DNA from 3 places in the Hydrogenophaga sp. SNF1 genome. Region 1 is predicted to be linked to each of the others. Evidence: predicted binding sites of a transcription regulator. Region 1 holds the regulator's gene; each other region holds the start of a gene.
What was found. Region 1 encodes HrcA, which represses chaperone genes, less so after heat shock. Its sites were predicted from a motif close to TTAGCACTCNNNNNNNNNGAGTGCTAA; they were not measured.
Positions count from the first base shown of each region.

Region 1 (9,553 bases):
CGAGCGCGTATCCATCGTGGATGGCAACGTCAAGCGCGTGCTGGCGCGCCTGCTGGCGTTCGACGGCGACGTGGGTCAGGCCGCGGGCCAGCGCGCGCTGTGGGACCTGGCCCAGGGTTTGCTGCCGCCCCAGCCGTCGAATGAGGACATGCGCGCCTACACCCAGGGCCTGATGGACCTGGGCGCCACGGTGTGCACGCGCACCCGCCCGCGCTGCGAGGTTTGCCCGGCGCGCGGGCTCTGCCTGGCCTTCGAGCGCGAGGCCATCGCGCGCTACCCCGTGAAAACGCGCCGGGTGCAGCGGCGCTTCGAGCGCTGGTGGCTGCTGTTCGCCGTGCGCGGCGACGCCGTGTGGCTGCAGCGCCGACCCGAACGAGGCATCTGGGCCGGCCTGCACTCGCCCCCGGTGTTCGCGGGCGAAGACGACATGCGGGCCGCGGTGCCGGCCGGCTGGCCTTCGCACTGGAATGCCACCGAGCCGGTGGCCCACGCGCTGACCCACCGCGAACTGCAGCTGCTGCCGCATTGGGTGGCGGTGAGCGAGGCCCCCGCCGGCTGGGCCGGCGAGTGGGTGAAGCGGTCGGCCCTGGCCTCGGTGGGCCTGCCGGCGCCGGTGCGCAGCCTGCTCGGCGGCGCCTGGGCCACTCAGGTCCTGGACCAGTAGTCGGCCTCGCGGTGGCGCACGCGCGCCACCCAGTCCTGGCCGAAGTGCGCGGCCAGGCGCTCCACCAGGAACACCGAACGGTGCTGCCCGCCCGTGCAGCCGATGGCCACCGTGACGTAGCTGCGGTGGTCGCGTTCCATGTGGGGCAGCCAGTGCCGCAGGAAGGTGCGGATCTGCTCCTCCATCGCCAGCACGTCGGGACTGGCCTCGAGGAAGCGCGCCACCGGCGCGTCGCGCCCGGTCAGGGGCTTGAGCAGCGGGTCGTAGTGCGGGTTGGGCAGCATGCGCACGTCGAACACGAAGTCGGCGTCCATGGGAATGCCGCGCTTGAATGCGAAAGACTCGAACACCAGCGTCATGGGCGTGCGCGTCGCGCCCACCAGCTCCTTTACCTGGCTGCGCAGCTGCGCCGCGCGCGTGAGGCTGGTGTCGAGGACCAGGGCCTGCTCGCGCAACTCGGCCAGCAGCTCGCGCTCGTACTCGATGGCGTCGGTCAGCGCGCGGCGCTGGTCGTCGGTTTCCTGCAGCGACAGCGGGTGCAGGCGGCGCGTTTCGGAGAAACGGCGCACCAGGGTGTCGGTGGTCGAGTCGAGGAACAGCGTGGTGAGGTGGACGTCGCGCGAGCGCAGCGCGGCCAGGCGGCGCGGCAGGCCGGGCAGCGACTGGGCGCTGCGCACGTCCATGGCGATGGCGACCTTGCGCACGCGGTCGTGGCGGTCCAGGTCGATGAAGGCCTCGAGCAACTCGGGCGGCAGGTTGTCGACGCAGTAGAAGCCCAGGTCTTCGAGGGCGGTGAGCGCGACCGACTTGCCCGAACCGGACATGCCGGTGATGACGACGAGTTCGGTGGGGGAGTGGGTGTTCATCAGGCCGACAAAAGCTCGCGCGCGTGCGCAAGCGAGATTTCAGAGTGTTCGTTGCCGCCGAGCATGCGCGCCAGTTCGCGCACGCGCGCTTCGGCGTCGATGGGCTGCACGCTGCTCAGGGTTTGCTGGCCCTGGCGCTGCTTGGCCACCAGCAGGTGGTGGTCGGCGCAGGCCGCCACCTGGGCCAGGTGGGTCACGGCCAACACCTGGCGGTCCTGGCCGAGCTGGCGCAGCATCTGACCCACCGTGTGCGCAACGGCGCCGCCGATGCCGGCGTCCACCTCGTCGAAGATGAGCGTGGGCGCCTGGCCGAGGCGGCTGGTGACGACCGAGATGGCCAGGGCGATGCGCGAGAGTTCGCCGCCCGAGGCGACCTTGGCCACCGGCTTGGGCGTGCTGCCGGCGTGGCCCGCGACGCGCAATTCCACCTGTTCCAGTCCAAACGACTGGGGTTCGGCCAGCGCTTGCAACGCCACCTCGAACCGGCCGCCCTGCATGCCCAGGGTCTGCATGGCGTCGGTCACGGCGGTGGCCAGGCGCGGCGCGGCCTTCTGGCGCTGGCGGCCCACGGCGCGCGCGGCCTGGTCGAAGGCGGCGCGCGCGCTGGCTTCGCGCCGCTCCAGGGTGTCCAGGTCCAGGGTGTCGGCGAGGCGCTGGAGTTCGTGCTTCCACTGCGCGTGCAGCGCGGGCAGCTCCTCTGGCGTGGTGCGGTAGCGGCGGGCGAGCGAGAGCCAGGCGCCCAGGCGCTCGTCGAGCGCGGCCAGGGCGGAGGGGTCGAGTTCGGCATGGCGCTGGTGCTGGTGCAGCTCGTGCACCGCGTCCTGCACCTGGGCCAGCGCGCCGTTCAGGGAGTCGATGGTCTGGGCGAAGGCGGGCTCCACGTGCGCCTGGGCCTGCAGCGCGGCCACCGCGCGGCTGAGCAGGCGGCTGGCGCTGTCGTCCTGCTCGTCGAGGGCCTGCACGGCGGTTTCGGCGGCGTCGATCAGGGCCTGGGCGTTGGCCAGGCGGCCGTGGCGCGTGTTCAGTTCTTCCCATTCGCCGGTCTGCGGGCCGAGCTTGTCGACCTCGGCGATCTGCCAGGCCAGGCGTTCGCTGTCCTGGCGCGCGGCGTCCTGTCGCTCGCGGGCCTCGCGCAGCGCTTGGGCGGCCTGACGCCAGGCGGTCCAGGCCGCGCTCAAGGCGGTGGCGTCGATACCGGCATAGGCGTCGAGCAGCTCGCGCACCGCCTCGGCCCGCGTGAGGCTCTGCCAGGCGTGCTGGCCGTGGATGTCGACCAGCGCGTCGGCGGCCACGCGCAGCTGAGCGAGCGTGGCCGGGCTGCCATTGATCCAGGCGCGGCTGCGGCCGTCGGTGTCGATGGTGCGGCGCAGCAGCAGCGTGCCGTCGTCGGCGAAGCCTTGCTCGTCGAGCCAGGGCTTCAGGGACGCGGGACGGTCGAACTCGGCGGCGATCTCGCAGCGCGGCGCGCCTTCGCGCACCACGCCGGCCTCGCCGCGCGCGCCCAGCGCCAGCTGCAGCGCGTCGATGAGGATGGACTTGCCGGCGCCGGTTTCGCCCGTGAGCACGCCGAAGCCGCCGGCCAGCTCCAGGTCCAGCGAGGTGACGATGACGAAGTCGCGCAGGACGATGCGTCGAAGGCTCATGGCAGGGAGTGGGTGAATCGGGCCCGCGTCAGGCGCCCTCGTTCCAGTGCAGCTTGCGGCGCAGGGTGTCGAAGTAGTTCCAGCCGACCGGGTGCAGCAGGCGCAGCGCGTGTTCCGAACGCTTCACGACGATGCGGTCGCCGTGCAACAGGCTCGTGAAAGTCTGCATGTCGAAGTTCGCGCTGGCGTCGCGCCCGTTGACGAGCTCCAGGGCAATCTCGCAATGCGCGGGCAGCACCACGGGGCGGTTGGACAGGGTGTGCGGCGCGATCGGCACCATCACCCAGCCGCCGATGCTCGGGTGCAGCAGCGGCCCGCCGGCCGACAGCGCATAGGCGGTGGAGCCGGTGGGCGAGGCGATGATCAGGCCGTCGGCGCGCTGGTTGGCCACGAAGCGGCCATCGACCTCCACGCGCAGCTCGATCATGCTGGCCACGGCGCCGCGGTTGACGACCACGTCGTTGAGCGCGGTGGCCTCATAGACGCAATGGCCATCGCGCCAGACGCTGGCCGCCATCAGGGCGCGCGCCTCTTCCTGGTAGTCGCCGCGCAGGATGGGGCACAGGGCTTCGCGGTAGTCCTCGAAGGCAATGTCGGTGATGAAGCCGAGCCGTCCCTGGTTGATGCCCACCAGCGGCACGCCCTGGCGCGCCATCTGCCGGCCGATGCCCAGCAGGGTGCCGTCGCCCCCGACCACCAGCGCGAGTTGGGCGTGCCGGCCGATGCCGGGCACGTCGAGCGAGGGGTAGTCCGTCAGCCCCGTGTTCTGCGCGGTCTGCTGCTCCAGAGAGACCTCGCAGCCCTGGGCGTGAAGGAACTGGGCGATCTCCTCGACCACATGGCGGGCGCCCGGCGCCTGGTACTTGCCCACGATGACCACGTGGACGAAGCGCAAGGGGCGTTTCGCGGCGGGTGTCGTGGCGCGGGGATCCAGCGGGGCATTCATGCGCAAATTACATCACACGGTGTCGTGGGCGAAGCGGGTTGCGCCGCACCGCAGCGCGCGCCGCCGGGGCTTTCCTTAGAATGGTCTGAATGATGGACGATCGCGCTAAGTTGCTGCTCAAGGCGCTGGTGGAGCGCTACATCGCCGACGGGCAACCGGTGGGCTCGCGCACGCTGGCCCGGGCCGCCGGGCTGGAACTGTCGCCAGCGACCATCCGCAACGTGATGAGCGACCTGGAAGAGCTGGGCCTGATCGCCAGTCCGCACACCTCGGCGGGGCGCATTCCCACGGCGCGTGGCTACCGGCTCTTCGTGGACACCATGCTCACCGTGCGGCGCGAGGAAATGATGCCGCGCGTCACCGAGTTCAGCGCGCCGGGCGCGGAATCGCCGCAGCGCGTCATCAGCCAGGCCGCGCACCTGCTGTCCAGCCTGTCGCAGTTCGTTGGCGTGGTCATGGCGCCGCGCCGCGCCTCGGTGTTCCGACACATCGAATTCCTCAGCCTGTCCGAGCGGCGCGTGCTGGTGATCATCGTCTCGCCCGACGGCGAGGTGCAGAACCGCATCATCCAGACCCAGGCCAGTTTCACGCAGTCGCAGCTGGTCGAGGCGGCCAATTTCCTCAACACGCACTACGCGGGCCTCACCATCGAGGCCGTGCGCGAGCGCCTCACCACCGAGCTGGACGCGCTGCGCGGCGAGATTGCCGACCTGATGAAGCAGGCCGTGGACATCGGCGCGCAGCCGGCCCAGCAGGACGAGGTGGTGGTCGCCGGCGAGCGCAACCTGCTGTCGGTGAGCGAGTTCAGCAGCGACCTGGGCAACCTGCGCCGCCTGTTCGACCTGTTCGAACAGAAGACCCAGCTCATGCGCCTGCTCGATGTCTCCACGCAGGCCGACGGCGTGCGCATCTACATCGGCGGTGAAAGCCAGGTGGTGCCGTACGAGGACCTGTCGGTGGTGACGGCGCCCTACGAAGTGGATGGCCAGGTCGTCGGCACCCTGGGCGTGATCGGCCCGCAGCGAATGCCCTACGACCGCATGATCCAGATCGTCGACGTCACGGCCAAGCTGGTGAGCAATGCGCTGAGCCACACCAAGCAGGGGTAGGCGCGCAGGGGCGCCCTACAATCCCGCGCTCGGGCCGTTAGCTCAGTTGGTCAGAGCAGAGGACTCATAATCCTTTGGTCGTTGGTTCAAGCCCAACACGGCCTACCAAAAAAGCCTGCTATACTGCGAGGCTTCGCGGCTGTAGCTCAGTTGGATAGAGTACTTGGCTACGAACCAAGGGGTCGTGGGTTCGAATCCTGCCAGCCGCGCCACTACTGAAAGCCCGCAGCCACAAGCTGCGGGCTTTTCTCTTTCCGGCGCCTCTTTCGCGCGTACCCGTCACCATGAGCAAGGCATTCACCCGCGAATCCGATTCGGACGACGATGACGACGCCGTCGGCGCGCCAGCCACACCGGGTGGCAAGAACTACGTCACCCGCACGGGCTACGAGCGCCTTCGCCGGGAGCTCCTGGGCCTGATGGACGAGGAGCGGCCCAAGGTGGTCGAGGCCGTGCACTGGGCCGCCAAGAACGGCGACCGCTCGGAGAACGGGGACTACCTGTATGGCAAGAAGCGCCTGCGCGAGATCGACCGGCGCATCCGCTTTCTCACCAAGCGCCTGGAGATCGCCGAGGTGGTGGATCCTTCCGCGCACCACGGCAGCGACCAGGTGTTCTTCGGTGCCACCGTCACCTACGCGGATGAGTCGGGGCGCGAGACCACCATCACCATCATCGGCATCGACGAGGCCGACAGCACGCAAGGGCAGGTGAGCTGGGTGGCGCCGGTTTCGCGCGCCTTGCTCAAGGCCCGTGTGGGCGACGTGGTCAAGCTCGCCGTGCCGGGCGGTGTGCAGGAACTCGAGGTGCTGGACGTGAGCTACCCGGCGCCCGCCGCCTGATCAGGCCTTGGCCGCGGCCTTGTAGCGCTGGGCCTTGATGACCGAAGGCGTGCGTTTGAGGCTGCGCAGCACGTCGGCCAGGTGCTGGCGGTCGCGCACCGCCACCGAGAAGCGGATGTCCGTGGCGGTCTGCGCGGGTTCGTCGCCCATGTCCACGTGGGTGATGTCGGCCTCGGCCGCGGCGATGCTCGAGGCCACGCGCGCCAGCACGCCTTTGCCATTGGCCACGGTGACGACCACGGTGGTGTCGAAGGAGCGCACGGGTTCGTCGGCCCATTCCACTTCAAGGAAGCGTTCGGCATCGCGGTCGCGCAGCCGGCGGGCGGTGGGGCAGTCCTCGGCATGCACCACCAGGCCTTCTCCTCGGCCCAGGTAGCCGACGATGCGATCGCCCGGGATGGGCTTGCAACATGGGGCGTACTGCACCGACAGGCCTTCGCTGCCGTCCAGTGTGACCACGCCCTGCAAGGCGCTCTCGCCATGACCGGCGGTGGCGTAGCGCTCGGTGCTGATCAGCACCGCGTCGGGCTTGAGCCCGGTTTCGGACAGCAGCACCGCGAGCTTCTTGCCCACCATGCTGGCGATGCGCCGGCCCATGCCGATGTCGGACAGCAACTCGGCCCTGCTCTTGTTGCCGGTGAAGCGCAGCAGCTTCTCCCACACCAGCGCCTGCTCACCGTCTTCGCCCGGCAATTGCGCGATGCCTTCGGAGCGCAGGGCCTGGCTGAGCATGCGCTCGCCCAGTTCAAGGGATTTTTCCTGCGCCACCGTCTTGAGGTGGTGGCGGATCTTGGAGCGCGCCCGGCCGGTCTTGACGAAGGACAGCCAGGTGGGATTGGGCTCGGCCTTCTCGTCCGTGATGACTTCGACCACGTCGCCGTTGGCCAGTTCGGACCGCAGCGGCCGCTGCTCGCCATTGATGCGCGCGGCCACCGTGCGCTGGCCGATGTCGCTGTGAATGGCGTACGCGAAGTCGACCACCGTCGCGCCGCGCGGCAGCGCGAGGATCTTGCTCTTGGGCGTGAACACGTAGACCGCGTCGGGGAAGAGGTCGATCTTGATGTGGTCCCAGAACTCGCTGGCGTCGTGCGTTTCCTGCTGGATGTCCAGCAGCGACTGCAGCCACTGCGTGCCCAGGCGCTGCGACATGTCGCTGCCGGGCTCGTTGGCCTTGTAGAGCCAGTGCGCCGCCACGCCCGATTCGGCCACCACGTCCATGCCATGCGTGCGCACCTGGAACTCGATGGCGGTTCCGAAGGGCCCCACCAGCGTGGTGTGCAGCGACTGGTAGCCATTGACCTTGGGAATCGCGACGTAGTCGCGGAACTTGCCCGGCAGCGGCTTGTAGAGCTGGTGCAGCACGCCCAGAGCGGTGTAGCAGTCGGTCAGCTCGGGCACCACGATGCGAAAGCCGTAGATGTCGGTCACCTGGGCGAAGGACAGGTGCTTGCTGTCCATCTTGCGGTAGACGGAGTACAGCGTCTTCTCGCGGCCCATGATGCGCACCGGCATCAGCTGCCGCTTGAAGGCGGTTTCCACTTCCTGCTGCACGCGCGCGATCAGGTCGCGGCGGCGGCTGCGCGCCCGGTTCAGCGCCTTGGACAACACCTCGTAGCGCCAGGGGTGCAGGAACCGGAAGGCCAGGTCCTGCAGTTCGCGGTAGGTGAAGTTCAGGCCCAGGCGGTGGGCGATCGGGGCGTAGATTTCCAGCGTTTCCGAACTGATGCGCTGCCACTTGCTGCGCGGCATGTCGGCCATCGTCCGCATGTTGTGCGTGCGATCGGCCAGCTTGATCAGGATGACCCGCACGTCCTTGGCCATGGCCAGCAGCATCTTGCGGAAGGACTCGGCCTGGTTGTGCTCGCGCGAGGTGAACTCCAGCCGCTCCAGCTTGGTCAGTCCGTCGACCAGCTCGGCCACCGGCGCGCCGAAGCGCTCGACCAGTTCCTGCTTGGTCACGCCGCAATCCTCGATGGCGTCGTGCATCAGCGCGGCCATCAGGGCCTGGGCGTCGAGCTTCCATTCCGCGCACATCGAGGCCACCGCGATGGGGTGGGTGATGTACGGATCGCCGTTCTTGCGCAGTTGGCCCAGGTGGGCCTCGTCGGCGAAGCGGTAGGCCTGCCGGATATGCTCGATGTCCGTGGGGCCGAGGTAGTCGAGCTTGCCCAGCAGCGCGGCGAAGCTGGCCGCAGCCGCGCTCGCGGCCGCGGTGGCCGCGTCAGGCGGGCTGACCGCCAGGGTACCGTCGACGGTAGGGGTCATCCTGCAACTGTAGCGCCAGACGGCATGCACCGCTTTGGGTCACCGATCTAGGCCCTGGTCCCGGGGCGGAATCGGGGCCGCCAGAAACAAAAAGACACCGTCGAACGGTGCCTTTTGTGGGGAGGGTGCGACGCTGCGACTCAGGTCGGCACTTTTTTGAGCATCTCGAGGCCGACCTTGCCTTCGGCGATCTCGCGCAGGGCGGTGACACCCGGCTTGTTCTTGCTCTCGATCTTGGGGGCGTGGCCCTGGCTCAGCATGCGGGCGCGGTAGGTGGCGGCCAGCACGAGCTGAAAGCGGTTGGGGATCTGTTCCAGGCAGTCTTCGACGGTGATGCGTGCCATGGCGGGCTCCGGGCAATGTCAGGGGATGTTGAGCGCTTCGAATGTGTCGCTGCGGGCGCTGCGCTGCGCCGCGTACTTCAAGCGCTGGGCGTGAACGATGGCCTTGAGATCAAACAGGGCCCGTTCAAACAACTCATTGATTATAACGAAGTCGAAATCCCGGGCGTGGGCCATCTCCAGGGCGGCATTGCGCAGGCGCAGATCGATCACATCGGCGGTGTCCTCGGCGCGCCGCTCCAGGCGCGAGCGCAGCTCTTCCCAGCTGGGCGGCAGGATGAAGATCAGGACCGCGTTGGGAAAGATGCGCTTGACCTGCAGCGCGCCCTGGTAATCGATCTCCAGCACCACGTCGGCGCCTTGCTTGATGCGCTGCTCGATGGCGGTCTTGGACGTGCCGTAGCGGTTGCCGTGCACCTGCGCCCACTCCAGGAAAGCGTCCTGCGCGATCATCTGGTCGAAGCTCTCCTGGCTCACGAAGTAGTACTCGCGGCCATGCAGCTCCTGCCCCCTCGGCGGGCGCGTGGTGTGCGACACCGAGGGCTGCACGCGGGCATCGAGCTCCATCAGCGCCTTGACCAGACTGGATTTGCCTGCCCCGCTGGGCGCGGCCACGACGAACAGGTTGCCGGGGTATTGCATCAGGGTCTCATTCGAGGTTCTGCACCTGCTCGCGCATCTGTTCGATGAGCACTTTCATGTCCACCGAGACGCGGGTGAGTTCCAGGCTCGACGACTTGGAGCCCAGGGTGTTGGCTTCGCGGTGCAGCTCCTGGATCAGGAAGTCCAGGCGCTTGCCCACCTCGCCGCCGCGCTGCAGCAGGCGTTCGATCTCGTCCAGGTGGGAGCGCAGGCGCGTGAGTTCTTCTGCCACGTC
Region 1 covers NZ_CP139793.1:3,447,778-3,457,330, reverse strand. Annotated here, with positions in the region: gene mutY (A/G-specific adenine glycosylase) at 1-664, shown strand, start outside; gene rapZ (RNase adapter RapZ) at 646-1,530, opposite strand; gene recN (DNA repair protein RecN) at 1,530-3,173, opposite strand; gene SOM08_RS16560 (NAD kinase) at 3,202-4,119, opposite strand; gene hrcA (heat-inducible transcriptional repressor HrcA) at 4,209-5,228, shown strand; tRNA gene SOM08_RS16550 (tRNA-Ile) at 5,260-5,336, shown strand; tRNA gene SOM08_RS16545 (tRNA-Arg) at 5,364-5,440, shown strand; gene greB (transcription elongation factor GreB) at 5,513-6,070, shown strand; gene SOM08_RS16535 (RelA/SpoT family protein) at 6,071-8,335, opposite strand; gene rpoZ (DNA-directed RNA polymerase subunit omega) at 8,476-8,679, opposite strand; gene gmk (guanylate kinase) at 8,698-9,318, opposite strand; gene SOM08_RS16520 (YicC/YloC family endoribonuclease) at 9,326-9,553, opposite strand, start outside.

Region 2 (9,553 bases), 2.1 Mb from region 1:
GCCCTCAGCGGCGAGCGCCAGAGCTTCGAGGCCGAGCGCCTGGATGCCGCCGGCCAGCGCTGCTACTTCGAGATCCACTACATCCCTGACCAGCAGGGCGAAGAGGTCAAGGGCCTGCTGATCGAGCTGCACGACATCAGCGAGCGCCGCCGCACCGAGGAGCTGGTGCTCCACGCCAACCGCGACCTCGAGGACCGCGTGCGCGAGCGCACCACCGAGCTCTACGAAAGCGAGCAGCGCTACCGCCTGATGGTCGACGCGCTGCAGGACTACTGCATCTACTTCATCGACGACGCCGGCCGCATCACCGAATGGACCGAAAGCGCGCAGCGCCTGCACGGCCACCCGCGCCCGCAGATCCTGGGCCAGCGCTTCGACACGCTGATGAGCAGCGACAACGCGGGCGAGGACGAGGTCGACGCGGGCCAGGTGCTGCGCCTGGCCAAGTCGCACGGCCAATGGGAGTCGCGCGGCTGGCGACTGCGCTCGGACGGCTCGCGCTTCTGGGCCCACACCGTGGTCACCGCGCTGCGCAACCAGCAGGGCGAGCTGCGCGGCCTCTCGTGCATCACGCGCGACATGACCGCGGCCAAGAACCTCGAGGACGTGATGAACGACCTCAACCGCGAGCTGGAAAAGCGCGTGGCCGAGCGCACGCGCCAGCTGGTGGCCGCCAACAAGGACCTCGACGTCTTCTCGCACATGGTCTCGCACGACCTGCGCGCGCCGCTGCGCCACATCAGCAGCTTCACCAGCCTGCTCAACGAGCAGCTCGGCGAATCCGAGGAGCCCATGGTGCAGCAGTGCCTGCAGTCCATCGGCAAGTCGACCAAGCGCATGAGCCAGATGATCGAGGGCCTGCTGGAGTACGCCCGCCTGGGCCGCGTCGCCATCGAATCGCAGCCTGTGCCGCTGAGCCCGCTGCTGCACGGCGTGGTGGCGCACCTGCGCCAGGAGAACGCGCAGCGCCAGATCGAGTGGGTCATCGACCCCGATCTGCCCATGGTGCGCGGCGACGCCATGCTGCTGGCCCAGGCCTGGGGCAACCTGCTGGACAACGCGGTGAAGTACACGCGCAAGCACCCCAAGGCGCGCATCGAGGTGGGCTGCAAGGTCAACCCGGTGGGCGGGCACATGTTCTACGTCAGCGACAACGGCGCCGGCTTCGACCTGGAGAAGGCGCACAACCTGTTCGTGATGTTCCAGCGCCAGCACCACTCGATGGATTTCGAGGGCAACGGCACCGGACTGGCATTGACGCAGCGCATCATCGAGCGCCACGACGGCCGCATCTGGTGCGAGACCGCGCCGGGCCGCGGCTGCACCTTCTACTTCACCCTGCCCTTCGACGGCGCCGAGCCCGCCCCGGCGTTCACCGTCTCGGCCATGGCCGCGCTGGCGGCCTGAGCGCCAGCCCCCGCGGGCAGCGGCCGGGATAATCCCCGGCCATGCCCGCTTCCCCCTCCCTGTTCGACCTGGGCGCGCGCACGGCCCTCGTCACCGGCGCCGCGCGTGGCCTGGGCCGCGCCATTGCCGACGCCCTGGCCGCGCACGGCGCACGCGTGTGGCTCGGCGGGCGCGATGCCGCCGCCTTGCGCGCGGCGGCCACGGCCATCGGCCCGAACGCCCGCGCCCTGCCCTTCGACGTGTCCGATCACGCGGCCGCCAGCGCCGCCGTGGCGCGCGTGCTGGCCGAATCCGGCCGCCTGGACATCGTGGTCAACGCCGTCGGCCAGCGCCGCCGCGAACCGCTGCAGGCCCTGCCCGCCCAGGCCCTGCGCGACATGCTCGAGTCCAACCTGGTGGCCGCCTGGCACCTGTGCCGCGAGGCCGCCGAGCCCATGCGGCGACAAGGCCATGGGCGGCTGATCAACATCACCTCCATCGCCGGCCCCCTGGCGCGCGCCGGCGACGCGGCCTACACCACCAGCAAAGGCGGCCTGGAGGCCATGACGCGCGCGCTGGCCGCCGAGCTGGGGCCGCACGGCGTCACGGCCAATGCCATCGCCCCGGGTTACTTCGCCACCGAGACCAATGCGGCCATGGTGGACGACGCGCAGGTGGCCGACTGGCTGCGTCGGCGAACCTCCGTGGGCCGCTGGGGCCGGCCCGAGGAGATCGCCGCCGCCGCGGTGTTCCTGGCTTCCGACGCCGCCAGCTACGTCACCGGCCAGGTGGTGGCGGTGGACGGCGGCTACCTCGCGCACTTCTGAGCGCCGCCGCGTGGCGGCCCCGCCACGCGCGCCGCGCGTTCGATCACCAAGGCGTCGCGCGGCGCCATCCACCCCCCGTTTCCGGCCTTCACCCCTTTCGACGGCGGCCGATTCTCCGCAGCACAGTTCCCTTCTTTTCAAGGAGCCGCCATGCGTGTGAATCTCCCCGTGTCGCAGCGCGAGTACCCGCTCGCCGAACGGATGACGCTGCTGTCCACCACCGACACCGACAGCCGCATCACCTACGTCAACGAGGCCTTCGTCACCGTCAGCGGCTTCTCGCGCGACGAGCTGCTGGGCCAGCCGCACAACCTGGTGCGCCATCCCGACATGCCGGTGCAGGCCTTCGAGGACATGTGGCGCACGCTGCGGCGCGGCCAGGCCTGGTCGGCGCTGGTGAAGAACCGCCGCAAGGACGGCGACCACTACTGGGTGCGCGCCAACGTCACGCCGCTGCACCGCGACGGCCGGCTCAGCGGCTACCTCTCGGTGCGCACCACGCCCTCGCGCGCCGAGATCGACGAGGCCGAGCACTGGTACGCGCGCTTTCGCGAAGGCCGGGCCGCGGGCCGCGGCTTTCGCCAGGGCCTGCTGGTGCGCACCGGCCCGCTGGCCTGGCTGGACTGGGAACGCACGCTGAGCACCGGCGCGCGCGCCGCGCTGCCGCTGGCGCTGTGCGCCGCCGCGGGCTGGGCGCCGCTGCTGGCCGGTGTCCCGGCCGGCGCGGGCGCGCTGGTCCTGCTGGCCGCACAGGCCAGCGCGCTGGCGCTGGGCCTGGCCTGGTACCGAGCGCAGTTCGGGCGCCCGCTGCGCGAGCTGGGCGAGTACGCCCAGGCCCTGTCCTGCGGCCAGATGCCACCGCCCCACACGGCGCGGCGCCTGGACGCCATCGGCCGGCTGCAGCGCTCGCTGAACCAGGCGGCGCAGAACATGAAGGCCCTGGTCGACGACGTCGGCATCCGCGCCGCGCGCGTGGCCGCGGCCAGCCAGCAGATCGCCACCGGCAACGACGACCTCAACCACCGCACCGACCAGGCCGCGGCCTCGCTGCGGCAGACGGCGGCCTCCATGGACGAGCTGTCGGGCAGCATCCAGCGCAACACGCGGGCCGCGCAGCTCGCCGCCGCGCGCGTGCGCGAAGCCTCCGAGGTCGCCCTGGCGGGCGGCCATGCGGTCAAGGACGTGGTCGGCACCATGGACGGCATCGCCCGCTCGAGCCAGCGCATGGGCGAGATCATCGGCGTGATCGACGCCATCGCCTTCCAGACCAACATCCTGGCGCTCAACGCCGCCGTGGAAGCCGCGCGCGCCGGCGAGCAGGGCCGCGGCTTCGCCGTGGTGGCGGCCGAGGTGCGCGGCCTGGCCCAGCGCAGCGCCGATGCAGCACACGAGATCCGCGCCCTGATCGCGCAGGCCATCGACACGGTGGAGGCGGGCGTGCGCAAGGTCGACGCCGCGGGCGAAACCATCTCGCGCACCAGCGGGCGCGTGAGCGACGCCCATGCGCTGATCGACGAGATGGGCGCCGCTGCCACACACCAGGCCAACCGCGTGGCCGAGGTCGGCCAGGCCATGGCCGAACTCGATCAGGTGACCGCGCGCAACGCCGCCCTGGTGGAAGAGCTGCTGGCCGCCGCGCACAGTCTGCGCGGCGAGGCCAGCCGCCTGGACGCGGCCGTGGGCGTGTTCGCCTAGGCCGTGCCGGCCTGGGTACCGGCCTGGGTGTCGGCCCCCTCGGGGCCACCCATCCCGAGCAGGCGGCCATGCCAGCGGTCGATCTTCACGAACTGCCCGCCCTCGATCAGCAAGCCGATGTGCCGCGCGATGGTCTCGCGCCGCGTGCCCAGCATGCGCGCCAGCTCGGTGTGGCTGGGGATGCGGAACGCCGCGCGGCCTTCCTCGTGCGCGATGAGGCGCAGCGCCTCGCCGAGTTGGGCCGTGACGCTGCCGCCACGCGGCACGCGCGACCAGTCGGCCAGGTTGTCGACGTAGCGCGCCAGGGCCTGGAACAGGCAGCGGCGAAAGCCCCGGTCGCCCATGGCGATCTCATCGACCAGCCGCACCGGGATCTCGCAGACCCGCGCCGGCGTGATGGCCACCAACGTGAGCGCGGCGGGCTGGCGGTACAGGTTGTTGAGCCCGGCCACCTGGCCCTTGCCCAGCAGGCAGACCGGCCGCTTCTCGCCGCGCGCCGCGCGCCGCAGGCCCTGGAACAGGCCCAGCTTGACCACTTTCACGCTGAGCGAGCGCAAGCCCTGCTCCTCGATCTGTCCGCCCAGGGGCACGGCGCGCTCGACGATCTGACCTTGCAAGGCGGCGATGCGCTCGGCCGGCAGGCTGGAGACGATGCAGCGCTGGCGCGTCGAGCACAGGTCGCAGCGGCCACCGGCGGACGCGGCAGCCTTGGTCATGGCGTGGGCAGGCATGGCCGCGATTGTTGACTCGGCCCGGCGCGCGCGCTACGACTTTTGTGGCACCCCGGTGTGCGTTCGATCACTAAGGCAGCGGGATCGCCCCCATGAAAACCGCCGCTGGCGCCATGATGGTCCGGGGAAGGTCGTGCCGACCCGGCCTGGCGCCAGCGGCGCGGCCGGTTTTCCGCCCGCGAGGGCCCACCTGGCGTCCCGGCGGGGACGGTGCCATGCTTGCAACAGACATCGGCTTTGAGAATCTCGGTTCGTGGCTGCAGGTGCTGCAGCGCATCGTCGAACACAGCGCCAACATGGTCGTCATCACCGACCGCGATCAGCGCATCCGCTGGGTCAACCGCGCCTACTCGGCCGTCACCGGCTGGCCACTCGACGAGGTGCAGGGCAAGCGCGCCAGCGAGTTCCTGCACGGCCCGCTGACCAGCCAGCGCGCCACCGCGCAGCTCAAGACGGCGCTGTCGGGCGGGCGCGCGGTGTCGGGCGTCGAACTGGTGAACTACCGCAGGGACGGCCAGGCCTACACCGTGCTGCTCAACATCGAGCCCATCCACGACGGGCATGGCAACGTGGCGGCCTTCTTCTCGATCCAGACCGACATCAGCGAGCGCAAGCGCCTGGAGCTGGCCAACGCCAGCCTGCAGCGCCACCTGGATGCGGCGCAGAAGCTCGCGCGCCTGGGCCGCGTGGAGTACGACCACGAGAGCGCGCGCACGCGTTGGTCTCACGAGGTCTTCGAGCTGCTGGACCGCGCGCCCGACGAGGCCCCGCACGACTTCGCCGAACTGATGGAGGCCGTACCGCCCGAGCGGCGCGAGGGCCTGCGCCACAAGCTCGCGCAATCGCTGCGCACCGGCGAGGCCTTCGACGAGGAGTTCCCGCTGCTCAGCGCCCAGGGCCAGCGGCGCTGGGTGCGCTGCCGCGGCATCCCGGACTTCACCGGCGAGGGCTACCGCCTGCCGGCCACCTGGACGGTGCAGGACGTGACCGTCTACTACGAGCTGCTGGAGGAGCGCCAGCGCACCAACGAAACCCTCAACCGCGTGGTCGGCGAGCGCACGCGCCAGCTCGAGGAGGCCAACCGCACGCTCACCGACTTCTCGCACGCCATCTCGCACGACTTGAAGAAGCCGATCCGCCACATGGTGAGCTTCGCCGAGATCCTGCAGAGCATGCTGGACGCCGGCGACCTGGAGCAGGCCCGGCTGTACGGCGAGAAGGTGCGCGCCGCCGGCCGCCACCTGCAGACCCTGGTGGAGGCGCTGCTGCGCTTCTCGCGCCTGGGCCGCCACGCGGTGGACAAGCAGCCCCTGGCCCTGCGCCAGACCATCGAGCCGCTGGTGGCGGAGGCCCTGGCCACGCACCCCGGGCGGCGCATCGAGTTCAGCGGCCTGGACAGCCTGCCCGTGGTGATGGCCGACCCGGTGCTGATCCACGAGGTCTGGGTCAACCTGATCGACAACGCCGTGAAGTACTCCGCCCAGCGCGATCCCGCGCGCATCGCCTTCGGCTGCCGCGAGGAGGCCGCGGGCTGGGACGTCTGGATCCAGGACAACGGGCGCGGCTTCGACCCCAGCCAGCACGAGCGCATCCTGCAGATGTTCGGCCGCGCCTGCGAAGACCCCGAGATCGCGGGCGACGGCATCGGCCTGGCGCTCACCCAGCAGATCGTCGACAGCCACGGCGGGCGGCTGTGGGGCGCGTCGGCGCCGGGCGAGGGCGCGACCTTCCACGTCTGGCTGCCCAAGCCCGCCGCGCCCTGAACCGGGCCCCGGGGCCACCGCCCGGGCGGCGCGGACGGTTCTTGAAACCGTCACGCCCGCCCTTATCATTAGCACTCGCTGGCGCCGAGTGCTAACATCCGCGCCCGTGCCCCGGTTCCAAGCCGGGGCCCCCTTTTTCCCCTAGCCCTCTTTTCCATTCAGGAGATGCAATGAAACTTCAGCCTCTCGGCGACCGCGTGGTCGTCAAGCGCGTCGACAGCGAAACCAAGACCGCCTCGGGCATCGTCATCCCCGACGCCGCTGCCGAGAAGCCCGATCAGGGCGAAGTCCTGGCCGTGGGCCCGGGCAAGACCGGTGACGACGGCAAAGTGCGCGCCCTGACCGTCAAGGTGGGCGACCGCGTGCTGTTCGGCAAGTACAGCGGCCAGACCGTCAAGGTCGACGGCGACGAGCTGCTCGTCATGAAGGAAGACGACCTGTTCGCGGTCGTCGTGAAGTAATTCCCCTCCCCCTGATTCGTACTGAAGGAGCCAAACATGGCAGCAAAAGACGTGGTTTTCGGCGGCGACGCCCGTGCGCGCATGGTCGAGGGTGTGAACATCCTGGCCAACGCCGTCAAAGTGACCCTGGGCCCCAAGGGCCGCAACGTGGTGCTCGAGCGCTCGTTCGGCGCCCCCACCGTCACCAAGGACGGTGTCTCGGTCGCCAAAGAGATCGAACTGAAGGACAAGCTCCAGAACATGGGCGCGCAGATGGTCAAGGAAGTGGCTTCCAAGACCAGCGACAACGCCGGTGACGGCACCACCACCGCCACCGTGCTGGCCCAGGCCATCGTGCGCGAAGGCATGAAGTACGTGGCCGCCGGCATGAACCCCATGGACCTCAAGCGCGGCATCGACAAGGCCGTCGTGGCCCTGACCGAGCAGCTGAAGAAGGCCTCCAAGGCCACCACCACCAGCAAGGAAATCGCCCAGGTCGGCGCCATCTCCGCCAACTCCGACGAGTCCATCGGCAAGATCATTGCCGACGCCATGGACAAGGTCGGCAAGGAAGGCGTGATCACCGTGGAAGACGGCAAGTCGCTGGACAACGAGCTCGACGTCGTCGAGGGCATGCAGTTTGACCGCGGCTACCTGTCGCCCTACTTCATCAACAACCCCGAGAAGCAGGCCGCCCTGCTGGACAACCCCTTCGTTCTGCTCTTCGACAAGAAGATCAGCAACATCCGCGACCTGCTGCCCGTGCTGGAGCAAGTCGCCAAGGCCGGCCGTCCGCTGCTGATCATCGCCGAGGAAGTCGAAGGCGAAGCCCTGGCGACCCTGGTGGTCAACACCATTCGCGGCATCCTGAAGGTCGTGGCCGTCAAGGCGCCGGGCTTCGGCGACCGCCGCAAGGCCATGCTGGAAGACATCGCCATCCTCACCGGCGGCAAGGTCATCGCTGAAGAAGTGGGCCTGACGCTCGAGAAGGTGACCCTGGCCGACCTGGGCCAGGCCAAGCGCATCGAAGTGGGCAAGGAAAACACCACCATCATCGACGGCGCCGGCGCCGCGGCCGACATCGAGGCCCGCGTCAAGCAGATCCGCATCCAGATCGAAGAAGCCACCAGCGACTACGACCGCGAGAAGCTGCAAGAGCGCGTGGCCAAGCTGGCCGGCGGCGTGGCCGTGATCAAGGTCGGCGCTGCCACCGAGGTCGAGATGAAGGAGAAGAAGGCCCGCGTGGAAGACGCGCTGCACGCCACCCGTGCCGCCGTGGAAGAAGGCATCGTGGCCGGTGGCGGCGTGGCGCTGCTGCGCGCCCGCCAGGCCGCTGGCGCCATCAAGGGCGACAACGCCGACCAGGACGCCGGCATCAAGCTGATCCTCAAGGCCATCGAAGCCCCGCTGCGCGAGATCGTGGCCAACGCCGGTGGCGAGCCGAGCGTGGTGATCAACGCCGTGCTGGGTGGCAAGGGCAACTACGGCTTCAACGCCGCCAACGACACCTACGGCGACATGATCGAGATGGGCATCCTGGACCCGACCAAGGTGACCCGCACCGCGCTGCAGAACGCCGCGTCCGTCGCTTCGCTGATGCTCACGACCGAGTGCATGGTCGCCGAGGCGCCGAAGGAAGACGCGCCGGCCATGCCCGGTGGCGGCATGGGTGGTATGGGCGACATGGGCGGCATGGGCATGTAAGTGCTCCTTGCCAGAGGGCGCATGGCGGCGTTGCAGCCGCTTGCCGTGGCGATGCCGCTGTCAGCGCGTCTGCGCCTTGCCCTGCACCCTCTGGCGGCGTCGTAAGAGCGCCCTGGCGCTCTGCCCGTCTCCAAAGAAAAACCCCGCGATCGCTCGCGGGGTTTTTCTTTGGGGGGACGCCGGTTGGCGCCTGCTCAGACCATCAGCGCTTCGAGCTTGACCGTGTCGGCAGCGAAGGCGCGGATGCCCTCCGCCAGTTTTTCCGTGGCCATCGCGTCTTCGTTGAGCGCGTAGCGAAAGCCCGCCTCGTCGTAGCGCACGGGCGCGATGTCCAGGCGCTTCGCCGCGTCGGCGTCGAGCGCGCGCGACAGCGGCGCTTCGCTGGCCGCGAGCTGGGCCAGCAGCTCGGGGCTGATGGTGAGCAGGTCGCAACCCGCCAGCGCAGTGATCTGGCCCACGTTGCGAAAGCTCGCGCCCATCACTTCGGTGGCCACGCCGTGGCGCTTGTAGAACTCGAAGATGCGGCGCACCGAGCGCACGCCGGGGTCGTTGGCGCCGGCGTTGGCGGCCTCGTCCCATTGGGCGCCGGCCTGCTTCTTGTACCAGTCGTAGATGCGGCCCACGAAGGGCGAGATGAGACGCACGCCGGCCTGGCCGCAGGCCACGGCCTGGGGGAAGGAGAACAGCAGCGTGAGGTTGGTGTGGATGCCTTCGCGCTCCAGTTGCTCGGCCGCGCGGATGCCCTCCCAGGTGGCGGCGATCTTGATCAGCACGCGTTCGCTGTCCACCCCTTCGGCGCGGTACAGGGCGATCAGGCGGCGCGCGCGCTCGAGCGTGGCGGCGGTGTCGAAACTCAGGCGCGCGTCGACCTCGGTGGACACACGGCCCGGAATGAGCCGGAGGATTTCGACGCCGAAGCGCACCAGCAGCCGGTTCATCAGCTCCACCTTGTCGGCCGCGCCATGGCGCGCGATGGCCTCGGCCAGCAGCGGCGCGTACTCGGGCTT
Region 2 covers NZ_CP139793.1:880,010-889,562, reverse strand. Annotated here, with positions in the region: gene SOM08_RS04305 (PAS domain S-box protein) at 1-1,407, shown strand, start outside; gene SOM08_RS04300 (SDR family oxidoreductase) at 1,449-2,213, shown strand; gene SOM08_RS04295 (methyl-accepting chemotaxis protein) at 2,364-3,908, shown strand; gene SOM08_RS04290 (Crp/Fnr family transcriptional regulator) at 3,905-4,624, opposite strand; gene SOM08_RS04285 (sensor histidine kinase) at 4,855-6,402, shown strand; gene groES (co-chaperone GroES) at 6,573-6,863, shown strand; gene groL (chaperonin GroEL) at 6,900-8,546, shown strand; gene tal (transaldolase) at 8,741-9,553, opposite strand, start outside.
Region 2: the regulator HrcA is predicted to act here: its motif matches at 6,471-6,497, upstream of groES (co-chaperone GroES).

Region 3 (9,553 bases), 1.9 Mb from region 1:
CGGCACCGGCAGCTCCAGCGCCTCCCACTGCGTCAGCAGCTTCACCTGCCGCTGCAGGTAGTCCGTGGGCATGGCTTGGGAGCCCCACACCGGTACGCGGCCGGCGTACTCGCCCAGCAGCCAGAACTGGCGCACCGCCACGAAGGGTCCCAGGGCGGCGATGTCGGCCTCGCCCAGCTCGCGCACCGCACGGTAGGCAGCGATGAATCCGTTCCAGCGCGCCAGGGCCTTGTCGCTCCAGACGCCGTCGACGCTGCGCGGGTGCAGCGACCACGGGTACACCGCGAGCTCGTAGGCCAGGTAGCCTGGGCCGATTTCGTCGAAGTCGAAGAACACCGCCTGCCGCTCTCCGTGCTCATGCCCAACGACGAAGTTGTTCTCGCCGTGCGCGTCGCCGTGGCACAAGACCCGACTCAAAGGGCCGAGCGCCAGGATGCGGTCCCGCAGCCGCACACCCAGGACCTCGAACGGGGAGCGCAGTTCGGCGGTCATGGTGGGCGCCCTCAGCAGGCGCTGCAGCGGTTGCATCAGCAGGTAGTCCAGGTCCAGCCTGTAGCGGCTGGCGCCGGCATCGAAGGCCTCACCGGCCGCATGCAGGCGCGCCAGGCCACGGCCAAAGGCCTCGATGTTGGCGGGCACGTCCGCGGTGGCCTCGCCGTCCAGGTGCTCGAAGAGCATGAGCGCGCGTTCGCCTTCCGGCAGACGAACCCGCATGGCCACCTCGCCCTGCGCCGTGGGCAGACTCGCGGACACCGGGCAGCCCTGGGCCTGGAGGTGCCGCAGCGCGGCGGCTTCGAAGGCCAGGTTGGGCTCGCCGCGCGGGCGCTCGGCGCACAGGCGGGCCACCACGCGGCGCCCGTCGGCCAGCGTGAGGCGGTAGACCTGATTGAAGCTGCGGCGCAGGAACTCGCTCGCCACGACCTCGCCCACGGGGTAATTCGCCTGCACCACGCGCGCGATGGCCGCGGCGGTGGGGGTCGACTGCGCAATCTCCAGGTCCATGGCCACTCCGCGCAAAAAAAGGGCGCGATTCTAGGCTTGAACCGATACTCCGGCCAGCCCCGAGCCGCGCCATGCCCCGCCCCCACCACCACGTCTACGTCATCGAGCTGCACCCCGACGTGCTGCTCGAGCACAAGTTCCGCGCGTGCAATCCCGGCTATGTGGAGGGCAGGCCCTGCGTCTATGTGGGCATGACCGGCCTGGACCCGGACGTGCGCTTCGACAAGCACAAGGCCGGCATCCAGTCCAACGCCTACGTCTTCAAGTACGGGCGGCGGCTGCTGCCGGACCTGTACGAGGGCTTCAACCCCATGCGCTACCGCGACGCGGTGGACAAGGAGATCGAGGTCGCCATCGACCTGCGCTCGGCCGGCTTCGGCGTCTGGCAGGCCTGACGCAGCGCCTCGTGCCGCGCGTCAGTGCGTGGCGCCCGCGCCCAGCGCCCCATCCTGCCGCACCCGCAGCGCGGTGTGCACGGCCAACCGCAGGCCACGAACGATGTCGTCCAGCGCCATGTTCGGCGCGCCCTGTTCGGGCAACCAGGGCACGTGCACGAAGCCACCGCGCGCGTGGCGCAGGCTGCGGTGCGTGGCCAGGGTGCGCATCAGGCCGTAGAACACGTGGTTGCAGACGAAGGTGCCCGCCGTCTGCGAGACCTCGGCCGCGAGGCCGGCCGCCTGCAGTTCGGCCAGCATGGCCTTGATCGGCAGCCCGGTGAAATAGGCGGCGGGGGCGCGGGGCCGCACGGGCGCGTCGATGGGCCGCGCGCCGGCGTTGTCGGCGATGGGCGCGTCGTCCACGTTGATGGCCACGCGCTCCAGCGAGATCGCGCCACGCCCGCCGGCCTGGCCCACGCAGATCACCAGCGCGGGCCGGTGCGCGTCAAGCAGCGCGCTCAGGCAACGCAGCGACTCGCCGAACACGGTGGGCAGCTGCGCCGCCACCACGGTGTGGTCCAGCAGGCGTTCGCCGTGCAGGGACTGCACGGCCTGCCAGCTCGGGTTCACGGTCGCACCGCCGAAAGGATCGAAACCGGTGAGCAACACCGTTTTCGACGGCGCGGAGGAAGTGGTCGAGCGGGTGGGCATCGCGCCAATCTACCGCAGGTGCCACCGCCCAGGCCGGGCGGCTCAGCGGCGCGCGAGGCGGCCACGCACGTCGGCCAGCTTGGCCTGCAGGCGGCGCTGGTGGTCCGGGCCCATGCGCAGCAGGATCTTCTGCCCGGCCGACAGGGCTTCCAGCTTCGGGTCGGCGTACTCGTAACGCACCCAGGGCCGGGTGGACGGCACCTCGCCCTTGACCTGCACCAGCGCCACGGCGGGCGGCGCGGCAGGCACCGGCGTGGCGATGAGCTGGTCCAGCACCTGTACCAGGCGGTCGTTGAAGTAGCGGCCCGGAAAGCCCAGTTCCTCGTACGCCTGCTGGAACAGCGGGTAGAGGCGGCGGTACAGCGCCACGGCCCGGCCCGTGTCCACCGACTCGGCGAACTGCACGAAGGGCGTGTAGCGCGCGCTGTTGTCGGGGGCAATGGTCTCGGTGGCGCCGTCGGCGGCCTTGACCGAGGCAAAGCGCCCGGGGGTGGGGGTCACGGGCCACATCAGCACGGGTGCGTGCGAACGCCCCAGGTTGTCCACCGTGGCCACGGCGCGCTTGACGAACCCGTCGAGCTGCAGGAAACGCAGCGCGTTCGGGCGGCCGAGCAGCGCGGCGAGGTGATCGCTCACGTAGGGGTCGGCGTCGGCCAGCGCGGGCAAGGGCGCGGGCGGGGCGATGGCTTCGGCCGCCGGGGGCTCCACCGGGTGCTGGATGGCGGGCGGCGCCGGTTCGGCGAGCGCGGGTGGGGCGGCGGGGGCGGGGGCGGCCGCCGCCGGGGGTTCCACCGGGGCGGGGGCCTGCCGGTCCTGGTAGTACCGCCAGCCGAAGTAGGCCACGGCGGCCAGCGCCGCCAAGGCGATCAGGACGGTGGGAAGGCGGGAGCGGTCGTCTGGGTCGGGTTGGCGTGTCATGGCCTCGTCACCTCGGGGAAGCGGGAAGGCGTCCTATGCTACGCCCCGGGGGGTACCCCAGGCCCCTGGTCGGGACCCGGCCCGCCCGGCCGGCCCCGTTTCCCCTCGCGCTCGGGCGGGCGGCGACAACCGGCGGTACCCCGGCCCATCCGCCCGCGCCGGTTGGAACTTCCGCTTTAGCACTCCCTCCAAGCGAGTGCTAATATTCTTGTTCGATACCCCGAGGAGGTCATCCATGTCCCATTCGCTGATTCCCGTGGCCGCTGCGCCGAGCAGCGATCTGGCCGTGGCCGGTTCCTGGACGAACCGCTCGCTCACGCTGCCGCCCCTGGGCAATCTGGACGCCTACATCTCCGCCGTGAACCGCCTGCCCCTGCTCAGCCTGGAGGAGGAACAGGACGCGGCACGCCGCCTGCGCGACCACAACGACCTGGACGCCGCCGGGCGCCTGGTCCTGTCGCACCTGCGGCTGGTTGTTTCCATCTCCCGCCAGTACCTGGGCTATGGCCTGCCGCACGGCGACCTGATCCAGGAAGGCAACGTGGGCCTGATGAAAGCCGTCAAGCGCTTCGACCCCGAGCAGGGCGTGCGCCTGGTGAGCTACGCCATCCACTGGATCAAGGCCGAGATCCACGAATACATCCTGAAGAACTGGCGCATGGTCAAGCTGGCCACGACCAAGGCCCAGCGCAAGCTGTTCTTCAACCTGCGCTCGCGCAAGCAGGGCCTGCGCGCCGAGGCCGCCGACGGCGACACCCACCGCGAGGTGCTCAGCGACGCCGAGGTGGGCCTGGTGGCGCGTGAACTGAACGTCAAGCCCGACGAGGTGCGCGAGATGGAAACGCGCCTGGCCGGCGGCGACGTCATGCTGGACCCAGGCCCGGGTGACGACGGCGAAGAGGCTTTCGGCCCCATCGCCTACCTGGCTGACCAGTCGCACGAGCCCACGGCGGTGCTCGAATCGGCCCACCGCGACCGGCTCGCCACCGAAGGCGTGGCGCAGGCCATGGGCGAGTTGGACGAGCGCTCGCGCCGCATCGTGAGCGAGCGCTGGCTCAAGGTGAACGACGACGGTTCCGGCGGCATGACCCTGCACGAACTGGCCGCCGAGTACGGCGTGAGCGCCGAGCGCATCCGCCAGATCGAGGTGGCGGCCATGAAAAAGATGCGCAAGGCGCTCGCCGGCTACGCCTGATCCGGCCGGCGCGACGGCACAATCGCGCCCCATGCCTTTCTTTGTTCCCGTGGGGCGGCGCCTGAGCGCCGCCCTGGGCCTTTGCCTGGCCCTGCTCTGCCTCCCCGCCTTCGCCATTGACGCGGCGCCCGCCGACGCCGACCCCGCGCCCATCGCGCTGGACGCGCGCCGGGCCACCATTTCGCTGGACGGCCGCAGCCAGCAGTTGCTGGACCCGACCGGCGCCTTGGGCATCGATGACATCGCGGCGGGCCCCCCGGGCCTGGGCTGGCGCCTGCGAGGTGCGGGCGAGCGCACCGTGTTGTCGGGCCAGACCGCGCTGTGGCTGCGTTTCGACGTGCTGATGCGCGACACCCAGGCGCACTGGGAGCTCGAACTCGCGCGCTCGGGCACCGACGCCATCACGATGTACTACCGCGACGCCCAGGGCCAGTGGCGCGTGCAACGCGCCGGCGACCGGCTGGCCGTGAGCGACTGGGCCAACCCCGACCGCTACCCCGTGTTCAGCCTGGACGTGCGCCCGGACGAAACCGTGCGCTACTGGGTGCGGGTGGAGCACGCGCGCGTGCCCTTCTCGGGCGTCTTCCAGCTGCACGACCACAACACCCTGCGCGAGCAACGCATCCACCAGCAGTTTGTGCTGGGCGCCTATTTCGGGATGGCCTTGCTGCTGACGGTGGTGGCGCTGGCCAACATGGCGGTGTTCCGCGACGCCGCCTTTGCGACCTATGCGATCTATATCAGCCTGCTGGGCCTGAGCATGGCCGCGTCCTTGGGCGTGGGCGGACAGTTCCTCTGGCCGAACCTGGTGCGATGGAACCAGGAGGCGGAGTTCGTCCTGCTGCCCCTCATGGGCCTGGTGGGCCTGATGTTCGTGCGCCAGGTGGCCCAGCCGCGGCGCATCGGGCGCACCCTGGACCGGCTGTGCCTGGCGCTGGCGGCGGCCTGGCTGATCGGCATCGTGTGGGACCAGTCGCTGCCCAGCGCCTTGAGCCTGCAGGCCTTGAGCGCGCTCGGCACCCTGTCCATGCTCACCATCGCGGCCATGCTGGGCCTGGCGTGGCGCAGCGGCGAGACCTGGATCCGCTGGTTCGCGGTGAGCATGGTGCCGGTGCTGCTGGCCTCTACCCTGCCGGTGCTGCGCAATTTCAACCTGCTGTCGTCGAACTTCCTGTCGCAGTACGGCATCGTGATCGCCGCGTCCATCGAGGCGCCCCTGCTGTTCTACGCCCTGCTGATGCGGTCGCGGATTCAGCACGAGACCCAGGCCCGTGCCCATGCGCTGGAGCGCACCGAGCCCTTGACCGGCCTGACCCACCGGCCGCATTTCCTGCTGCGCCTGCACGACAGCCTGGTGCGGGCCCAGCGCTATGGCCACCACAGCGCCCTGCTGCTGGTGCACCTGCACAACCACGCCGAGATCGCCGCCCGCCACGGACGCGAGGTCGCCGACCGCGCGCTGGTGATCGCCGCCTCGCAGCTGCGCGCGGTGGCGCGCGACGTCGATACGGCCGCGCGGCTGGACGACGACAGCTTCGCGCTGCTGATGGAGGGCCCGGTCAAGCCCGATCAGGTGCTGCACACGGCCACCAGCCTGTTGGCCAATGGTCTGCGCCTTTCACCGCGCCTGCCCGCGGGCACCACGCTGCGCCTGCGGGTGGTGGCCGCGCTGCTGCCCGACACCGACAGCGAGCTCGCCCAGGATGCCGCCGCCCACCTCGAGTGGATGCGCCAGGGCATGCTCACGCTCAGCGAAGAGCCGCGCAAGGCGATTCTTCGGCTGAACTTCTGAGCGCCGGGGTTCAGCTCTCGCGGCGCAGCGCGGGGAACAGGATCACGTCGCGGATGCTGGGGCTGTCGGTCAGCAGCATCATCAGGCGATCGATGCCGATGCCGCAGCCGCCGGCGGGCGGCATGCCGTACTCCAGCGCGCGGATGTAGTCGGCGTCGAAGTGCATGGCCTCGTCGTCGCCGCCGTCCTTGGCGTCCACCTGGGCCTGGAAACGCGCGGCCTGGTCCTCGGCGTCGTTCAGCTCGGAGAAGGCGTTGCCGAATTCGCGGCCGGTGATGTAGAGCTCGAAGCGCTCGGTCACCTCGGGCCGCTCGTCGTTGGCGCGCGCCAGCGGCGAGATCTCGGTCGGGTGCTCCATGATGAAGGTGGGGTTCCAGAGCTCGCTCTCCACCTTCTCCTCGAAGAACAGCACCTGCAGCGAGGCCAGGCTGCGCTTGGAGAGCTGGTCCTTTTCCTCGTTCAGGCCGAGCTTGCGCAACTGGCCGAGCAGCCAGTCGGCGCTGTCCACGTTCGCGCCGGCGTCGGTGTACTTGACGATGGCGTCGCGGATGGTCAGGCGCTCGAAGGGCGAGTCGATGTCGACCACGCGGCCCTGGTAGCTCACCTCGCCCTCGCCGCGCACCGTGCGCACCACATGGCGGATGAGCTGTTCCGAAAAGTCCATGAGGTCGCGGTAGTTCCAGTACGCCGCGTAGAACTCCATCATGGTGAACTCGGGGTTGTGCCGCACCGAGATGCCTTCGTTGCGGAAGTTGCGGTTGATCTCGAACACGCGCTCGAAGCCCCCCACCAGCAGCCGCTTGAGGTACAGCTCGGGCGCGATGCGCAGGAACATTTCCTGGTCGAGCGCGTTGTGGTGCGTGACGAAGGGCTTGGCATTGGCACCGCCGGGGATGGGGTGCAGCATGGGCGTCTCGACCTCCAGGAAGCCGTGCGACACCATGAACTGGCGCAGTGCCGTGACGGCCTGGCTGCGCGTGACGAAACGGCGGCGCGCGCCCTCGTCGGTCATCAGGTCCACGTAGCGCTGGCGGTACTTGATCTCCTGGTCGGCCACGCCGTGGAACTTGTCGGGCAGCGGGCGCAGGCTCTTGGTGAGCAGGCGGATCTTGTCGGCGTGAATGGTCAGCTCGCCGGTGCGGGTGCGAAACAGCGTGCCCTCGGCGGCCACGATGTCGCCCAGGTCCCAGTGCTTGAAGGCGTTGTGCTGGGCCTCGCCCACGCTGTCGTTGTTCAGGTAGATCTGGATGCGACCTCCGCTGGGGCCCAGCGAGGCGTCCTGCAGCGTGGCGAAGCTGGCCTTGCCCATCACGCGCTTGAGCATCATGCGCCCCGCCACGCTGGCGCGCACCGGCGTGGCCTCCAGCGCTTCCTTGCTGCTCTCGCCATGGGCGGCGAACAGTGCGGCGGCGTTGTCCGTGGGCTTGTGGTCGTTCGGGAAGGCCACCCCCTCGCCCCGCTTCTGGCCCTCGCGCAGGGCCTTGAGCTTCTCGCGCCGTTCGGCGATCAGCTGGTTCTCGTCTTGCGCAACGGGGGCGGCGGTGTCGGGGGTGTTGGCTTGGCTCATGAAATGAAAAGCGGGTTGGGCGCCCGAATGGCGCGCAACCCGCGATTGTAGTTTTGCGACGGAAGCCGCCGCGCCACGGGGCCTCGGGCCTATTCGCCCAGGTACGCCGCGCGGACCTTCGGATCGGTCAGCATCTGCTTCGCGTCGCCGCTCATGATGATCTCGCCCGAGTCCATCACGTAGCCGCGGTCGGCGATCTGCAAGGCGCGGCTGGCGTTCTGCTCCACCAGCAGAATGGTCACGCCCTGCGCCGACACGTCGCGCACCACCTCGAAGATCTTGTCGACCATGATCGGCGACAGGCCCATGGACGGCTCATCGAGCAGCAGCACCTTGGGCTGGCTCATGAGCGCGCGCGCCATCGCCAGCATCTGCTGCTCGCCGCCGCTCATGGTCCCGGCGAGCTGGTCCTTGCGCTCCTTCAGGCGCGGGAAAATGCCGAACATGCGCTCGATGTCCTGCGCGATGCCGGCCTTGTCCTTGCGCACGTAGGCGCCCATCTGCAGGTTCTCGGTGATGCTCATGCGCGTGAACACGCCGCGGCCTTCCGGCACCATGGCCAGGCCCTGCTTCACCAGGTCCCAGGCGCCCTTGCCCTTGATGCTCTGGCCCAGGTACTCGACGTCGCCCGCCTCCATGGCGAGCGAGCCGGTGATGGCCTTCATGGTGGTGGTCTTGCCCGCGCCGTTGGAGCCGATCAGCGTGATCAGTTCGCCCTCGCGCACTTCGAGGTCGATGCCCTTGACCGCCTTGATGCCGCCGTACGAAACCTTGAGGCCGGCGACCTTGAGTAGTGTGTTTGCCATGCTGTTCTCCTGCCGACTCAATGCCCGCCGGTGCCGAGGTAGGCCTCGATCACCTTCGGGTCCTTCTGCACCTCGGCCGGCGTACCGGTGGAGAGCTGCTTGCCGTAGTCGAGCACGGTGACGCGGTCGCACAGGCCCATCACGAGCTTCACGTCGTGCTCGATGAGCAGGATGGTGCGGTTGTCCTGGCGGATGCGGTCGATGAGTTCCCGCAGCTGGACCTTCTCGGTGGCGTTCATGCCGGCGGCGGGTTCGTCGAGTGCGATGAGCTGCGGGTCGGTCGCCAGGGCGCGCGCGATCTCCAGGCGGCGCTGGTCGCCATAGCTCAGGGTGCGCGACTTGTAGTCGGCGAACTTGCCGATGCCCACGTAGTCGAGCAGCTCCTTCGCGCGCTCGGCGATCTCGCGCTCCTCGCGCTTGAAGCCACCGGTGCGCAGGATGGCGCCGAGCAGGCCCGAGTGCGTGCGCACGTGGCGGCCCACCATCACGTTTTCCAGTGCCGTCATTTCGGCGAACAGGCGGATGTTCTGGAAGGTGCGCGCGATGCCGGCGCGGGCCACCTCGTGCACGGCCGTGGGCGTGTAGGGCTTGCCGGCCAGCTCGAAGGTGCCGCTGTCGGGGGTGTACAGGCCGGTGAGCACGTTGAAGAACGTGGTCTTGCCCGCACCGTTGGGACCGATCAGGCCGTAGACCTGGCCGCGACGGATTTCAATGCCCACGTCGCTGAGGGCTTGCAGGCCGCCAAAGCGCTTGGAGACGCTGGCGACTTTCAGGATGGTGTCTGTCATGCCGCGCTCCTCACTTGCTCAGGGACTTGCCGTGTTCCGGTGACGGCCACAGACCCTTGGGACGCAGCAGCATGATGACGATCATGGCGAGCGCGATGAGCAGCTGGCGCAGGATCTCGGGCCCCAGGCGGCCATCGGTCATGGCCGTGAGCGGGTGCGCCACGTGACGCAGCAGCTCGGGCAGTCCCGCCAGCACCAGGGCGCCGAGGATGACGCCCGGGATGTGGCCCAGGCCGCCCAGCACCACCATGGCGACGATCATCACCGACTCCATGAGGATGAAGGACTCGGGGTAGACGCCACGCATGAACGAGGCGAACAGCACGCCGGCGATGCCACCGAAGGTGGCGCTCATGCCGAAGGCCGCCAGCTTGAGGTTGCGCGTGTTCAGGCCCAT
Region 3 covers NZ_CP139793.1:1,549,968-1,559,520, reverse strand. Annotated here, with positions in the region: gene SOM08_RS07530 (phosphotransferase enzyme family protein) at 1-1,002, opposite strand, end outside; gene SOM08_RS07525 (hypothetical protein) at 1,074-1,397, shown strand; gene pcp (pyroglutamyl-peptidase I) at 1,419-2,090, opposite strand; gene SOM08_RS07515 (DUF3014 domain-containing protein) at 2,133-3,008, opposite strand; gene rpoH (RNA polymerase sigma factor RpoH) at 3,244-4,203, shown strand; gene SOM08_RS07505 (7TM diverse intracellular signaling domain-containing protein) at 4,235-5,995, shown strand; gene lysS (lysine--tRNA ligase) at 6,006-7,562, opposite strand; gene SOM08_RS07495 (ABC transporter ATP-binding protein) at 7,652-8,368, opposite strand; gene SOM08_RS07490 (ABC transporter ATP-binding protein) at 8,386-9,156, opposite strand; gene SOM08_RS07485 (branched-chain amino acid ABC transporter permease) at 9,167-9,553, opposite strand, start outside.
Region 3: the regulator HrcA is predicted to act here: its motif matches at 3,185-3,211, upstream of rpoH (RNA polymerase sigma factor RpoH).